DNA from 2 places in the Lacrimispora struthionigena genome. Region 2 is predicted to be linked to the other one. Evidence: riboswitches for the same ligand, from Rfam matches in the RefSeq annotation. Region 2 holds a riboswitch; the other holds the start of a gene.

Region 1 (8,044 bases), on a different contig from region 2:
TGAGAACTGCACGTTCTTTTCCAAGTATACTGGAAAAGAAATCAGCAGCTATGTAACTGCCGCATCAACTCCAGAAGGTCAGGAATACGGTTATGTAATGGAAAACTGCCGTTTTGAAGGAAACTGTCCTCCTGATAATGCTTACCTGGGACGCCCGTGGAGAGAATATGCAAAGACGGTTTTAATCAATTGCTACATTGGCGACCACATCTGCCGGGAAGGCTGGCATGACTGGAACAAAGAGGGCGCTCATAAAAATGCCTTCTATGCCGAATATGGAAGCTACGGTCCTAAAGGTAACTTAGAGCACAGACCCGACTGGATTTACAGACTGAAGGATACTGATCTTGCCAAATATACAAAGGATGCCGTACTATCCGGATCTGACGGCTGGAAGTTTTAAAAAAACGGGATTCTGTTCCTTTGAGAAGAACAGAATCCCGTTTTTTTAGTTTTCTTTGATTTTAACAATTACTTTCTTAATTGGAGCTGGTTCTCCGGCTGCAGCCTTTGGTTTATGGCCATCCCAGGGATTAAAAATCATATATTCTCCAGACTTTACTACCGCTTTTAAGCCTGGGTTTTCATTGTCGTAAAATACAACATCTTTTTCATCGTTATATGGTACTTTTTCATTCAGTTCATCAATTCTTGCGTAGGTCATAATCTCAGAACCGGAAATCACATACTGAATATCTGTATAATTATGGTGAGCTTCATATTTCGCTTCTTCCCATGGAATTGTTGTATATTCTACTACATTGGCAAAAACGTTCTTGCCGTCAATCTCATATTTACCTGGCTCCAGTTTCTCCAGATCAGTATTCTTAAGAAAATCTACTGCCTTGGCATATCTGTCTTCCACACCAAGGTTTCTGTAAAAATCAAGGTTTTTTGCTGTGTCAAAAATCATTTGAATACTCTCCTTTTATGTATCAGTATAGTTATAACAAAAGATGGAAAATCCTGTTATTAAACTATAGTATACACCAAAAACAGAATATTTAACAATGTTTTTATTTAAAAAATTCATGGTTTCCGTGCTGGAATAAATAAGTCAAATGGGAATCAAACCAGCTGATCGCGCCGCTCCTTGAACCCCTTCGATTCATAAAATACAAAGCTCCGTTTGAATAGTCCTCACCGTCCAGTGCCCTTTTCACGCAATCAATGGTATTGCTGGTAACCTTTACGGAATTAATGCTTCCATTGGATACCGGGGAAAACTGGGAAGGTGAATAAACAACTCCTTTCACTGTACTTGGAAATTTACCGCTTTTTACACGATTTAAAATCACATTTGCTACAAGAATCTTTCCTTCATCATCACAAACTCCGGCTTCTGCCTGCACAATTTTTAACAAGACATTATAGTCTTCATCTGACAGAGACGTAGCACGTGCTGCTTTTTCCTCTTCTGCCTTTTTGGCAGCTGCTTCTTCCGCTTCTTTCGCCTTCTGGGCTTCTTCTGCGGCTATCTGCGCCTGCTTTTTTGCTTCCTCCTCCAGTGCAATCTGTTCGTTCATGCGCTGGATTCTGGTAAAGGATTCTTTTTCCAGTTCCTGCTTTTGTATGACTTCTTTTTCCAACAGATTTCCAGCAAGTTGCTGTGCCTGCATCTTGGGATCGGTAAGGTTAATTTGTACTTTTGCTTGTGAAGCTGTTTCCTCTTCTTCAACGTTCTCATCATCGGTAGCGTCTTCTAAAGCCCGTGTTTCTGCAAATGCCGTTAATGCATTTTTTCCGCTGCTTCCAAAACCTGTGGAAGTAAAAGCAATTACTGTAATTACTGCGGCACCTGCCATAAAAACTGCTGAGGAACGATACATTCGCTTCGTGACCCTTACGGACATTCCTCTGAAGAACTGACTAATCTGCTGAAGGATAGAGCGTAGTGTAAGCATAAATACTCCTCTTTCTCTAATCTCATTTGCGTGGGCTTCGGACTGTCCCGTACCCGTTTCTTTGTGTCGTCCGTAATTATAGAAGAATCCCGTTAAAAAAGTCAATGGTCATTTAACATTTTTGTGATAATTTAACTTCTTAATTTTTTTCCATTTTTATTTTTTTGTTAGTTATACACTATTTTTACTTGTACTTATGGGGTTTTTTTGTATTAAACATGTGTTAACTTTTTACAATAGTATTACATTTCTGTTAATTATTCACCCCCGCACTATCGGCCCGTCTTACCGTCAAAATGTTTTATGTAAACTAATTCAGGGTAAGTGAGGCGAAATTACCTCTAATAAAGTCAGCAAGTTTCTGTGGAGCAATGACAATTTGCTGACCTCTGATCCCGGCGCTTACTACAATATCAGAATAATTTCCCGCAGATGCATCAATCCATGTAGGAAACTGCTTTTTCATTCCCACAGGTGAACACCCGCCTCTGATATAACCGGTGACAGACTGTAAATCTTTTACAGAAATCATTTCAACTTTTTTATCGCCTGTAAGCTTTGCTGTCTTTTTTAAATCAAGCTCAGCGTCTACAGGGATACAACAGACAAAATAGCCAGTTTTATCTCCTTTTAATACAAGAGTTTTAAATACACTACCATGATCCACGCCCAGCATGTCGGCTGCATGGCTTCCCGATAAATCCTGTTCATCAACGGTATATTCTCTTGTATCATAGGCAATCCCTGCTTTATCAAGCATTCTCATTACATTTGTTTTTATCATATCAGATCACTCCTGTCCTTTTGTTTTATGAATTACATCATAATAAGAAAAACTCTGTTTGTCCAGCAAAAGCTTATGCAGGACTTCCTTCCATGCCAGGTCATTTACCCCCTTGATTTTCCTGCTTTACATTCCGATATTTTTCCTGATATAATATCAATATATAGTATTGTCTATTATTATAATGAATGGTTATAAAATGAAAGGATTTTTAATATGGATCAGAATCTTTCCCAATATAAAATTTTTTATGAAGTAGCAAAAGCTGGTAATATATCCAAAGCTGCGAAAGAACTTTTCATCAGTCAGCCTGCAATCAGCAAGTCCATTAGTAAGCTGGAGGACAATTTAGGTGTGGCATTATTTACCCGGAATTCCAGAGGTGTCCAGCTTACAGAAGAAGGTAAACTTTTGTTTCATCACACAAAAACAGCATTTGAAGCCATAAACAGAGGAGAGCTGGAACTTAAGAGAGTGAAAGATTTTAATATCGGGCACTTAAGAATCGGTGTGAGCAATACTCTGTGTAAATACATTCTTCTTCCTTATTTAAAGGGATTTATTGAAAAGTATCCTCATATTAAAATTACCATAGAAAGTCAGTCCACCACCCATACAGTTGCCATGCTGGAACAACAGCAGATAGACTTGGGATTGATCGCTGAGCCCTCCAACCGCCGCCCTCTTCTATTTAATCCAGTTATGGAAATTCAGGACATCTTTGTATCAACCAGTGCCTATCTGGAAAATCTTTATCTAAGAGAGGGAAAAAATGCAGATTTATTTCAAACCGGTAACATCCTTTTATTGGACAAAAATAATATGACCAGGAAGTATATTGACGAATATCTAAATGAAAACCAGATTATTCCCAATCAACTTTTGGAAATTACTACCATGGATCTACTGATTGAATTCGCCAAAATCGGTCTGGGGATTGGCTGTGTGATTAAAGAATTTGTCCAGGATGAGCTGGATAAAAAAGAACTGATTGAAGTTCCCATGATAGCTGGTATAAAGAAACGAACGGTTGGATTTGCCTATAACCCGGGATCTGTATCCACTGCAATGGAAATTTTCTTTGAAGCAATGCAGAAAGCAGGAATCAGAGGCTAATACGCATAAAAAGGCTGATAGAAAAGAGAAATCGTGTTAACCACATGCTCTTTTCTATCAGCTATTTTACATATACTAAAATTATATTTAGTTATCGATCAGTTTTCCGCCGTTATTCCAGCTGTAAAGCTTACGAAGATCTGCTCCGACTTTCTCTAATTCATGAGAAGCTTCTGCATTTCTCATAGCTTTGAAGTGAGCACCGCCAACCTGATTCTCAAGCAGCCAGTCTTTTGCAAATGTACCATCCTGAATGTCTGTCAGCACTTTCTTCATAGCCTTTTTGGTCTCATCCGTAATAATCTTTGGTCCTGTAATATAATCTCCATACTCAGCTGTATTGGAGATTGAATATCTCATACCAGCAAAACCGCTTTCAAAGATAAGATCAACGATCAGCTTCATCTCATGTACACACTCAAAGTAAGCGTTCTCCGGTGCATATCCTGCTTCCACCAATGTCTCAAAACCAGCTTTCATCAGTGCACATACACCACCGCACAATACAGCCTGCTCACCAAAAAGATCCGTCTCTGTCTCAACCCGGAAGGTTGTCTCTAAAACGCCTGCTCTTGCACCACCAATTGCAGATGCATATGCCAGAGCCTTGTCCATTGCCTTACCGGTATAGTCCTGATGAACTGCTACAAGGCAGGGAGTTCCTCTGCCTACCAGATATTCATTACGAACTGTATGACCTGGTGCTTTTGGAGCAATCATAGTAACATCAACATTCTTAGGAGGAACGATCTGTCCGAAGTGAATTGCAAAACCGTGAGCGAACATCAGCATATCGCCATCTTTTAAGTTTGGTTCTACCGATTCCTTATACATAGCAGCCTGTTTCTCATCATTGATCAGAATCATGATGATGTCTGCTTTCTTTGCTGCTTCAGCTGCAGTATAAACGGATAAACCCTGAGCCTCTGCTTTCGCCCAGGAACTGCTTCCTTCGTAAAGTCCAATGATGACATCACATCCGGACTCCTTTAAATTAAGCGCATGGGCATGACCCTGGCTTCCGTATCCAATCACTGCAATGGTCTTACCTTCTAATAAAGATAAGTTGCAGTCTTCCTGGTAGTAAATCTTTGCCATCTTTCTTTCCTCCTCATATACTGACTCATAATATATTTTGTTAAAGGAACTATGCCGACGACTCACTGTCCGCCTTTGGCAACACCTCTAGCTAACAACAACAGACTGCCTATGGCAGATAGCGGATATCATCTGATCCTCTGGAAAGTCCTGTCAGACCAGTTCTTGCCAACTCTAAAATCTCATAATCTCCAAGGAGGTTAATCAGTGCATCCAGTTTTGACTGGTCGCCTGTCAGCATGACGGTTAAAGAATCTCTTCCCACATCAACAATGGTAGCCCTGAATATATCTGCAATGGCACTGATCGCCTGACGCTCACTGGCATTGGCGCGGACCTTTACAAGAATAAGTTCACGGTAAACAGAACGTCCGGGCTTCAATTCCTTGATATCCCTGACATCCTCCAGCTTTCTCAGCTGCTTTTCAATCTGATCCAAGATCTCCTGTTCACCTACAGAAACCACTGTCATCCTCGAATATCTCTCATCCGCAGTTACTCCTACCGTAAGGCTCTCAATGTTATAGCCACGGCGGCTGAACAGTCCGGCTACGCGGCTTAAAACGCCGGCAGTGTTATCAACCAACAATGATAATACGATTCTTTCCATTCACATCCCTGCCTTTTTGTATAATATTTAAATGATAACAATGTAACTGTTATTTGTCAACTAAATAATAGGAATGTGTATTATAATCTGGAGTTATACCTATAGACATATTTAATCATTTTCTTCCATATCAAGTACAGGATTTACGTGAACCATGCAATGCTTTACATCAGGAAAGTGTTCTTCTATACACAGATGCACCTTTTCTGCTATTTCGTGTGACATTACCAGTTCCAGTTTTCCTTCTGCTGCAATTTCAATATCCACATATACTTTTGCACCAAACATTCTGGTTCTGATATCGTCAATCCTCTTTACCCCCATAACTGACATTGCAAACTCCTTCATTTTTTGAACCGTATCCTCATCACAGGATTTATCGATCATTTTGTTCATGGAATCACGAAATATATCGATAGCTGCCTTACCAATGAAAATACAGATTACAATACTGGCCAGAGGATCTAAAACAGGAATTCCCATTCTTGCACCGCCAATCCCAATCATCGCTCCCACAGAAGACAGCGCGTCAGAGCGATGGTGCCATGCATCTGCCATAACAGCACCTGAATTTATCTTTTTGGCTGCTGCTCTTGTGTACCAGTACATCCATTCTTTTACGACGATTGATAAAACTGCCGCGACCAAAGCAATCAATCCCGGGATTTCTGCCGTCTTTCCATTCTGCCCTGTTATGGCTTTAATACCAGTGATGCCAATTACAACGCCTGTTGCCATTAATAAAGAAGCAAGTATGGCAGAAGCAACACATTCCATCCGGTCATGACCGTATGGATGCTCTTTATCAGATTTTTTATCTGCCAGCTGCACACCGATCATAACAATAAATGTGCTGAACACATCGGAAACAGAATGAACTGCATCCGAAATCATCGCTCCAGAATGCCCAAGCATACCTGCCGCCAGTTTAAATGCAGAAAGCATTAAATTAATGATAATGCTCACCACCGATACGTGCATGGCAAGACTTTTTCCATACTTTTCTTTCTTTAATTTAGTGATACGTTTCATACCAGTTCCCCCAGTTTGATCAGATTACAGCTGCTGATAAATAAAAAATGCACCTGTGGAACAATTAGAGTTAACTACTGTCCCACAGATGCTTTCAAATCATCTGCTGTTGCGAAAGCAACCCGGCTTACAGCTGTTAAAAGCTGACGCCTGCTCAGTTTGTACTGTAGAGTCATGTGCAGTGCAATGAGTTTAATCCCGTAAACGGGCTTCTGTAATAGGATATGAACGTATCGCTGTAAAAGTTACCATATTACGTGTAATCAATAATGCAATATTCATAAGCATTGATCACAACGGTGCTTCCATACTGATCTTCTCTCTTAAAAGCATTGCCATAATTAGCATGGATATGACCGTGAAGAAAGTACCTGGGTGCATACTTGTCCATCAACATCTTAAAGCAGGAAAACCCCCGATGAGGCAGATCCGGCAGATCATTGAGTTCAAAAGCAGGCGCATGGGTTACAAGTATATCAAACCCCTTATTTTTCTTTAACTTCCACCACATGCGCTTAATTCTCTGTTCCATTTTCTTTTCTGTAAACTGGTTGGGAGAACCCGGAATATATTCCATGGAACCACCCAGCCCCAAAATTCTTACTCCATTGAAGGTAACAATCTCATCTTCAATGCAGGTACACCCCTCCGGAGGACATCTGTCATACTGACAATCATGGTTTCCCCTTACGTAATAGACCGGTGCGTGAGAACAGGTGGCAAAAAACGTCAGATAATTTGCTCTTAAATCTCCGCAGGAAATGATTAAATCAATATCTTTTAGCTTCTCCGGTGTATAGAATTCGTAGAGCGACTTGGACTCATGATCCGCCAGTACCAGAATTTTCACGCTGAAGTTCCTCCGTATCCATGTTCTCGTATATTGTCTGACCCTGAAGACGAACCAATGACCGGGCTTCTTCTGTTAACTCTTCAAAATCAGGAATCTGACCTACTACATTTTCCGTAAGCCAGTTCATGGTAGTAATCTCCTCCGGTGTGAGACTTAACCCATCTTCACACTGAATTGTGCCATCCTGAGAGTAAATGGTTCCAACAAATGGCTGGAAGCTTCCTGCCCGAATGGAATTTTTCAAAAATGTAATCAGCCGGTTTGTGCCGTGTGGGAGATTTTGGGAGCAGATCACATCAATGACGTCTGCAGACATTCCCCACCAGTAGTTTATCGCCTGCTTGCCTTTCATTTCTTTCCTGTCAACAGAACCGTGACAGGTGAGATTTACGATTCTTTCATAAAACTTACCCCAATGCCAGATAGGAGTAGCCAGGTTTCTCAGGCTTCCATCTGCAGCTTTCTGATAGAGACCGTATTCTCTTGTAGGTGCCTGAGGAGTAATCATATCATCACCGGATATAAAACGGATTCCTTCTTTCTCAAGTTCTGCCTGAGCATCCCGCCCTGCTATCCTTGACCACTCCAGATAAACCTTTGCATAAGGATTAATCATCCTTGCCCCCAAAGCGAATGCATTGATATTG
Region 2 (8,044 bases):
TGTCGGCATATTTAAGGGCGGGAGCATCATTGACACCGTCGCCGGTCATAGCCACAATATCTCCATTTTCCTTAAATGCTTTTACAATCCGCATCTTATGCTCCGGGATAACCCGGGAGAAGATGGACACGTTTTTAACGGCCTCCTGCAGCTGGGGATCTGACATGGCTTCCAGCATTTCTCCTGTAATAATACGGTCGCTGCCGGGAATGCCAATTTTCCTTGCAATTGCGGAAGCAGTAATACCATTGTCACCGGTTATCATGACCACACGGATGCCAGCTTCCCTGCATAAGGCTATATCATTTTTCACACTTTCCCGGGGAGGGTCTGCCAGACCCACCAGTCCCAGAAATGTCAGGCGGCAGTCTGTAATAGAGGCAGGAATCGCCTGGTCATTTACAGGGTTTGCAGTTGCAACTCCAATCACACGTAATCCTTCACCGGATAAGTCGTTAATTTGTTTTTCAGCAATCTCTCGTTCCTCATGGGTGAGTTCACAGATTGTCAGGATTCGTTCCGGGCTTCCTTTTGCTGCGATAACCAGCTGTCCGTTCCGGCGCCAGACATGCCCCATCATTTTTAGTTCATTGGTAAAGGCATATTCGGTCACAAATTCATGATGGAACAGACTTTCTTTTGATATACCATGATCTTCACAGTAAGTGAGCATGGCTTTTTCCATAGGATCATAGGTGTCTGTCTCACAGCCAAGTCCCATTGTTTCTATCAGCTTTTGTTCCTGTTGGTTTCCAGCCCATACTTTTTGAACCGTCATCTGATTCATGGTGATCGTTCCGGTTTTATCCACACACAGAACTGAAACGGCACCAAGTGTCTCTACACTTGGCAATTTGCGCACCAGTGAATTCTTCTTAGCCAGTCTCCAGGCTCCCATAGAAAGAAAGACGGTGAGGATGACCGGAAACTCCTCCGGGATCATTGCCATGGCAAGAGTCACTCCGGAAAGGATACTTTCAATAAGCCGGTCACTGAATCTGTGATCAGGGATATTAAACCAGGTAAAGATTCCTACCATCAGGAAAAGAACACCTGCTATCACGGCACAGGTCTTCACCAGCTTTCCGGTCTGCTTTTGCAGCGGGGTATCTTCCTGGGGGGTAATGGCAACTCCCAGGCCGATTTTGCCGTATTCGGACTGTGCTCCGATCTTATCCACTTTAATTGCTCCAGTGCCCTGCATAACCAGTGTTCCGGCATAGCAGTAGTCCTTACGCCAATAGTCTTTTTCCGGTAATTTATTTCCAACAGGTATCTTAAAGACCCTTTCAGCCTCGCCGGTCAGAGAGGATTCATCAATACATAAATCGGCACAGCGAATCACCTCACCGTCAGCCGGAATCTTCACACCTTCGTGAATCATCATTAAATCACCAGGCACAAGATCCGCGCTGGCAATCAGTTTTTCAATTCCATCCCGTATTACCGGAATTGTGGGTGCAGAAAGGTCTTTTAAAGCGTTTAAGGTTTTATCTGTTTTCCATTCCTGAATTACATCAATGCTGATTATGCCGATAACAAAAATAAGCATAATGGCACCATCTCTGGGTTCTCCCAGGATAAAATAAATGACAGCTGCAATGATAAGTAAAAGAAACATGGGTTCGCAGATAATGTGAAAAACCTTCTTAAAAAAGCTTTCCTTCTTCTGCGGGATCAGTTCATTTTTACCATACTGATGCTGTCTTAGTCTGGCCTCCTCGCTGGTTAGGCCATTGTAATTTGGGGTGTCTGTCATAAAAAAAATCCTCCATCTCTCGCCAAAGCGGCGGTGTCATGATTTCTCCTATGGCACTCCATTTGAGTTCGTTGTTCCGTAAATGTGTATAAAAAAAACACACCGGCGGAACATACTACTGTCCCGCAGATGTGCGTAAATTGCAATCCGCTGCCGTTCGTTGGACGGCCCAGCCCCACGCCCTTTCGGGCATCGCCTGCTCAGTTTGTACTGTTGATCTCGAATTCCATTGGAATATAATGCAGTGCAAAGAGATTTATACATTATATGTAGAGGGATCAAAAATGTCAACTACTTTATTTGAATAAATTCCATTCTCCGTCTTGACGTGTGATGGAAGAATTACGTATAATTAATAAATTGAAGTTTAGAAGGGATACAGTGTGAATGGGAGACTCAATTAATAAGTGTGATTGTCAGGCGATTAATGAGGAATTGGCAGAAAAAGTGAAATCAGAAATGGAAGACGACGGCTGTTTTTCCCTCCTTTCTGCATTTTTTAAAATAATCAGTGATGATACCAGAATAAAGATTATGTATGCGTTATCAAAAAGTGAATTATGTGTAAATGATCTGGCTGTAATTTTAGATATGACGAAATCTGCAATATCCCATCAATTAAAGCTTCTAAAGGGATCAGGCCAGGTAAAGTCCAGAAAAGAGGGTAAATTTGTCTATTATTCATTAGACGATGAACACGTATTTGAAATTATTGAGAATGCTTTAATCCATGTAAAGCACCAAAAATAGGATACCATGATCAAATTTTCTCATAATAATGTGAGAAAAGAGCATCGTCAGTGAACCGACCCCCAAAAGTTAGACCTAGAATCTAACGATTGGAGGTCGGTTTTATTATGTCAAAATACAGTTTTGAATTTAAAAAACAGGTGGTTGATGCATATCTACAAGGAAAAGGTGGATATACGTTTCTAGCTGAGAAGTTTGGAGTTACGAATAGGCGTCAAGTTTTAAATTGGGTTCATTATTACGAGAAATTTGGTGATGAAGGACTATTTCGTTCTAGAAAAAATGAGAGTTATTCTTTTGAATATAAGCTTCGTGTGGTAGAGTTATACTTATCAAGTGAAGTTTCATATCAAGAGCTGGCTCTTTCTGAAGGAATTAACAATAATGCATTAATTGCAAAGTGGGTAAATGATTACAGAATTGCCGGTCCTGATGCTTTGAGACCAAAGAAGAAGGGACGTAAGAAATCATTGGATTTATTTAGAAGAAAACAAGATATTCAGCCTACTGAGATTACTCCAGTTGATACTAGTGCTGAACATGTAAAGCAACTTGAGGACGAACTTCTAAAACTTAGGATTGAGAATGCTTATTTAAAAGAACTGAGGAGGCTGCGTTTAGAGGAGGAAGCTCTTCTGAAAGAAAAGCGAGAATCGTCTACAGCCTCCGAGGAGAATACAGACTAAAAGACATTCTCGCAGTTATTGGATTTCCAAAAGCAACTTATATGTATTGGCAAAAAAGATTTGATAGAGAAAATCCTAATCAGGAACTTGAAGATAAAATTTTAGAAATTCATAAAAATAACAAAGATTATGGATACCGTCGTATGTATGGAGAACTTCGTAATCAAGGATTTACGGTTAACAAGAAGAAAGTACAGAGAATTATGCAAAAGCTTAATCTTCAGGTATTCTCCTTTACCAGAAAGAGCCGTAAATACAGTTCTTACAAAGGGAAAGTTGGAACTGTAGCACCCAATAGAATCAGGAGACGATTTAAAACTTCTATACCTCATCAGAAGATTACGACAGATACTACTGAGTTTAAATACTATGAAGTCGATTGCAAGGGACATATGGCAATGCATAAGCTGTACCTGGATCCATTTATGGATATGTGTAATGGTGAAATCTTAAGTTTTGCTATTGATAAACATCCATTGGCTGTTAATGTAATGAATGCATTAAATGAAGCAATAAAAATAACATCTGATTGCCCATATCGCAGAACCTTTCATTCAGATCAAGGCTGGGCTTACCAAATGAAAGCATACTCTCATCGCCTCAGAGAAGAACGAATCTTTCAGAGTATGTCACGAAAAGGGAACTGTTACGACAATTCTGTTATGGAGAACTTTTTCGGACTTTTAAAACAAGAAATTTATTATGGTGTTGTGTATTATAGTTTCGAAGAACTAAAAAGTGAAATAGAAAAATTTATCAAGTATTACAATGAGAAACGAATTAAAGAGAAACTAGGATGGATGAGTCCTGTGCAATACAGACTCAGCCTCTTGGCAGCATAAAAGAAAAAGGCGAAGCGGAAAAATCCACCTCGCCATAAAGTCTAACTTTTAGGGGTCACCTCACAGCAGGCCGTTGACGGTGCTTTTTTTTATCTTGCTAAATTCATTCTTTTGTATTATACTATGGTCAAATGGATGGTGATTGCATTTGCAAGCTATACCTGTTTATTATGTTATTGTGGCATTTTTTGCCCATAATACATGATAAACAGGTTTTTTTTCGCCAAAAACAGGTACTTGAGGATCGTTAATACAGTGGACAGGGGTGAAAAGCATGATCATTTACAAAATTTTTAATAACAACGCAGTCGTTATCAGAGATGAAAACGGGGTGGAGAAGGTTGTTATGGGCTGCGGTCTTGCATTTAAAAAGAAGAATGGAGATGAGCTTGATGAAAGCAAAATCGATAAGATCTTTGTTTTGTCTGATCCCTTAATAAACAACCGGTTTCAGGAGCTGGTTGCCAACATTCCCATCGGCTATGTGGAGCTGGGAGAAGAGATGATTGAATATGCTTCAAAGGTGTTAGAGGCAGACTTAAATGATACCATTCATTTATCTTTAATTGATCACATTTATTCTGCTGTGAAACGGTTCCAGGAAGGAATCACAATAAAAAACGCTATTTTATGGGATATAAAGAAGTTTTACAAGAAAGAATTTGAGATTGGTTTAAAGGCACTGGATATGATAGAGAAACGTTTTTCTATCCGCCTGCCGGAAGATGAAGCGGGATTTATCGCCATTCATTTTGTGGAAGCTGTTACAAAAAAAGGTTCTGAAGAGATTCATCAGGTTGCGGAACTGATCTCAGAGATTACCAATATTGTTTCCTATAATTTTCACTTTTTTTTTAAAGAAGACTCATTATATTATTACCGTTTTATCACCCACTTAAAGTTTTTTGCCCAGAGACTTCTGGAGGGAAAAACCTATCTTGATGATGAACAGGATGATCTGCTTTTAATCATTAAGAAAAAATATGTGAATGCCTATGAGTGTGCGGAAAAGATTTGTGAGTTTCTCAGAAAGAAATATAACTACCAGGTATCCAATGATGAAAAACTGTATTTAACGCTTCACATTGAACGAGTTGTTTATAAGACTGTTTTATGACAAGATGGTTACATTAGGTTGGCTAAACTTTCATATTTCAAATAAAAAAGAAAAATGGAGGATTTAACAATGGGAAAATATGACCTGTTGGCAAAAGACATTATCAAAAAAGTCGGCGGCAAGGATAACATTTTAAGCCTTGTACACTGCGTAACCCGTCTGCGCTTTCAATTAAAAGATGAAAGCCTTGCAGATGATGAAGCGCTGAAACAGACAGAAGGTATCATAACAGTGATGCGCAGCTCCGGTCAGTATCAGGTTGTCATCGGAAACCATGTACCCCAGGTATTTGCAGATGTTTGTAAAATTGCAAATATTTCATCAGAAAAAGAGTCAGAAAAAAAGAAGATGAGTTTCAGGGAAAAATCACTGGATCTGATTTCCGGGATTATGATGCCTGCAATCGGTATCCTTTGTGCCTGCGGTATGTTAAAAGGATTTAACTCCATCCTATCCTACCTGGGACTTTATTCCAATGAAGACGGAATTTATATTCTGCTTAATGCAATCGGAGATTCCATCTTTTATTTCTTCCCGGTTGTTATCGGTTACAACACTGCAAAGAAAATAGAGATGAATCCGTTCCTGGGTCTGATTATAGGAGCTGCTCTGTGTTATCCAACCATTAACGGAGTGGATGTACCTCTGTTTGGACATGTGTTTAATGCAACTTATACATCCACACTGCTTCCAGTCATATTAATCGTAGCTGTAGCAAAGCCTCTGGAGAGCTTTTTCAACCGGATAATTCCTGATATGGTGAAAACCTTTATCACACCAATGCTTGTGCTGTTAATATCAGTTCCTCTTGGTTATGTGGTAATCGGACCTCTTGCCAACATGCTGTCCAATGGCATTTCTCAGGCGGTATTATCTGTATATAAACTAAGCCCAATTGCTGCCGGATTTTTAGTAGGCGGATTCTGGCAGGTAATGATTGTATTTGGTGTTCATATTGTACTGGTTGTGCTTTGCATTACAAATATTATTTCAGGAACTCCCGATCCGATCCTGGCATTTACCACCTTTGTTACCTTTACAACCACCGGTATGGTTTTCGCCATGTGGCTGAAAACAAAGGATAAGAGCTTAAAACAGATCGCTCTTCCTGCATGGATTTCAGGCTTTTTCGGAGTAACAGAGCCGGCTATATACGGAATTTTACTTCCCAGAATGAAGCATTTCGTTCTTTCCTGTCTCTGTGGAGCTGTGGCTGGTGCAGCAACAGCAGCTTTAGGATTAAAATATCACACAATGGCAGGTATGGGACTGTTTGAGATTCCGGCACTACTTGATCCGGCACAGCCGGGAGTAAGTCTGGTGAGAGCAGTAATTGCTGCAGCGATTTCACTGGTAATTGGTTTTGTTGTTTCTTTCCTGACCTTTAAAGATGAAGAACCTTCTCAGACGAAGGGGGAGGAAAGTGATTCTGAAAAATGTAAAAAAGAAGCGATTGCATCTCCGTTAACCGGTAAAGTCAAACCTCTCAGTCAGATTGAGGATGCGGCATTTTCAAATGAAACTCTGGGAAAAGGGGTTGCAGTTATACCGGCAGAGGGAAAAGTCACGGCTCCGTTTGACGGCACGGTTATGATGCTGTTTCCAACAAAGCATGCCATAGGACTTATGTCTGATCAGGGCTGTGAAGTGATCATCCACATAGGAATGGATACGGTTCGTTTGGACGGAAAACATTTTGATGCCCATGTAAAAGAGGGCGACAAGGTGAAAAAGGGAGATCTTCTCATCACCTTTGATAAAGATGCAATAGAAAAAGAAGGTTATTCTCTTGATACCCCGGTTATCGTGACAAACACAAATGATTATATGGATATTATTGCAGTGATGGAAGGCGGTTCAAACGTCCGGCGCGGTGATGATTTAATTGCCATATTATAACAGACAGGAGGAATGAAATTGTTTCCAGATAATTTTTTATGGGGCGGTGCTGTTGCAGCCAACCAGTGTGAGGGAGCCTGGGAGGCTGATGGAAAAAAAGAGAGCATCTGTGATCATTTGACGGCAGGATCCCTTAATAAGAACAGGGTTTTTACTTCTGAGATTCGTAAGGAGGAAAGTTATCCCAGCCATACCGCAGTTGATTTCTATCACCACTACAAAGAAGATATTGCATTATTTGCAGAAATGGGGTTCAAGGTATTCCGGCTGTCCATCGCCTGGAGCAGAATTTTCCCAAATGGAGATGATGAAATTCCCAATGAGGAAGGCTTGCAATTCTACGACCGGGTTTTTGACGAGTGCCACAGGTACGGAATTGAACCAATGGTGACACTGAGCCATTTTGAGATACCGTACCATCTGGTGAAAGCATACAAAGGATTCGCGGATCGCAGAGTGATCGGTTTTTTTGAACGCTATGTAAGGTGCGTAATGGAGCGGTATAAGGATAAGGTAAGGTATTGGCTGACCTTTAATGAAATCAATTTTGCCACCATGCCTATGGGAAATCTTGAGGTGCTTGGCATTATTAACCGGGAAGACGATGAGGTGGCGAATCCCTTAGATGATAAAAACCTCCGCTTTCAGGCACTCCATCATGTATTTCTTGCCAGTGCAAAAGCGGTGGCGGCAGCAAGAGAAATCAACCCGGAATTTAAAGTGGGCTGTATGATTGCTCATATCACCATGTATCCGTTGACGTCCAGACCGGAGGATATGCTTCTTCTACAGGAACTTGACCATTTAATTAATGATTTCTGTGCAGACGTTCAGGTAAAGGGGAGCTATCCCGGATATGCACTGCGCTATCTGGAAGAGAATCAGATTCAGCTGGCTGTTGAACCGGAGGATGAGGCTGTATTAAGAAATGGATGCGTTGACTTTTATTCATTCTCTTATTATATGAGCAACTGCGTTACTACAGAGGAAG

Evidence for each region. A riboswitch is a leader RNA that binds a small molecule or an ion and turns the genes downstream of it on or off. The one in region 2 is predicted to bind nickel and cobalt.
Region 1: it holds a riboswitch for nickel and cobalt, as region 2 does, so the genes downstream of both, ACOAOT_RS10070 (cation diffusion facilitator family transporter) here and ACOAOT_RS06130 (cation-translocating P-type ATPase) in region 2, are expected to answer to the same signal.

What each region holds. Positions count from the first base shown of each region.
Region 1 covers NZ_JBMBWP010000002.1:245,406-253,449, forward strand. Annotated here, with positions in the region: gene ACOAOT_RS10035 (pectinesterase family protein) at 1-403, shown strand, start outside; gene ACOAOT_RS10040 (NanQ anomerase/TabA/YiaL family protein) at 449-913, opposite strand; gene ACOAOT_RS10045 (cell wall hydrolase) at 1,017-1,904, opposite strand; gene ybaK (Cys-tRNA(Pro) deacylase) at 2,215-2,688, opposite strand; gene ACOAOT_RS10055 (LysR family transcriptional regulator) at 2,905-3,804, shown strand; gene ilvC (ketol-acid reductoisomerase) at 3,892-4,902, opposite strand; gene ilvN (acetolactate synthase small subunit) at 5,012-5,512, opposite strand; gene ACOAOT_RS10070 (cation diffusion facilitator family transporter) at 5,624-6,544, opposite strand; NiCo riboswitch at 6,620-6,712, opposite strand; gene ACOAOT_RS10075 (metallophosphoesterase family protein) at 6,798-7,394, opposite strand; gene ACOAOT_RS10080 (BMP family ABC transporter substrate-binding protein) at 7,366-8,044, opposite strand, start outside.
Region 2 covers NZ_JBMBWP010000001.1:1,350,973-1,359,016, forward strand. Annotated here, with positions in the region: gene ACOAOT_RS06130 (cation-translocating P-type ATPase) at 1-1,759, opposite strand, end outside; NiCo riboswitch at 1,876-1,973, opposite strand; gene ACOAOT_RS06135 (ArsR/SmtB family transcription factor) at 2,147-2,509, shown strand; one part of gene ACOAOT_RS06140 (IS3 family transposase) at 2,617-3,103, shown strand; one part of gene ACOAOT_RS06140 (IS3 family transposase) at 3,103-4,037, shown strand; gene licT (BglG family transcription antiterminator LicT) at 4,312-5,154, shown strand; gene ACOAOT_RS06150 (beta-glucoside-specific PTS transporter subunit IIABC) at 5,224-7,053, shown strand; gene ACOAOT_RS06155 (glycoside hydrolase family 1 protein) at 7,066-8,044, shown strand, end outside.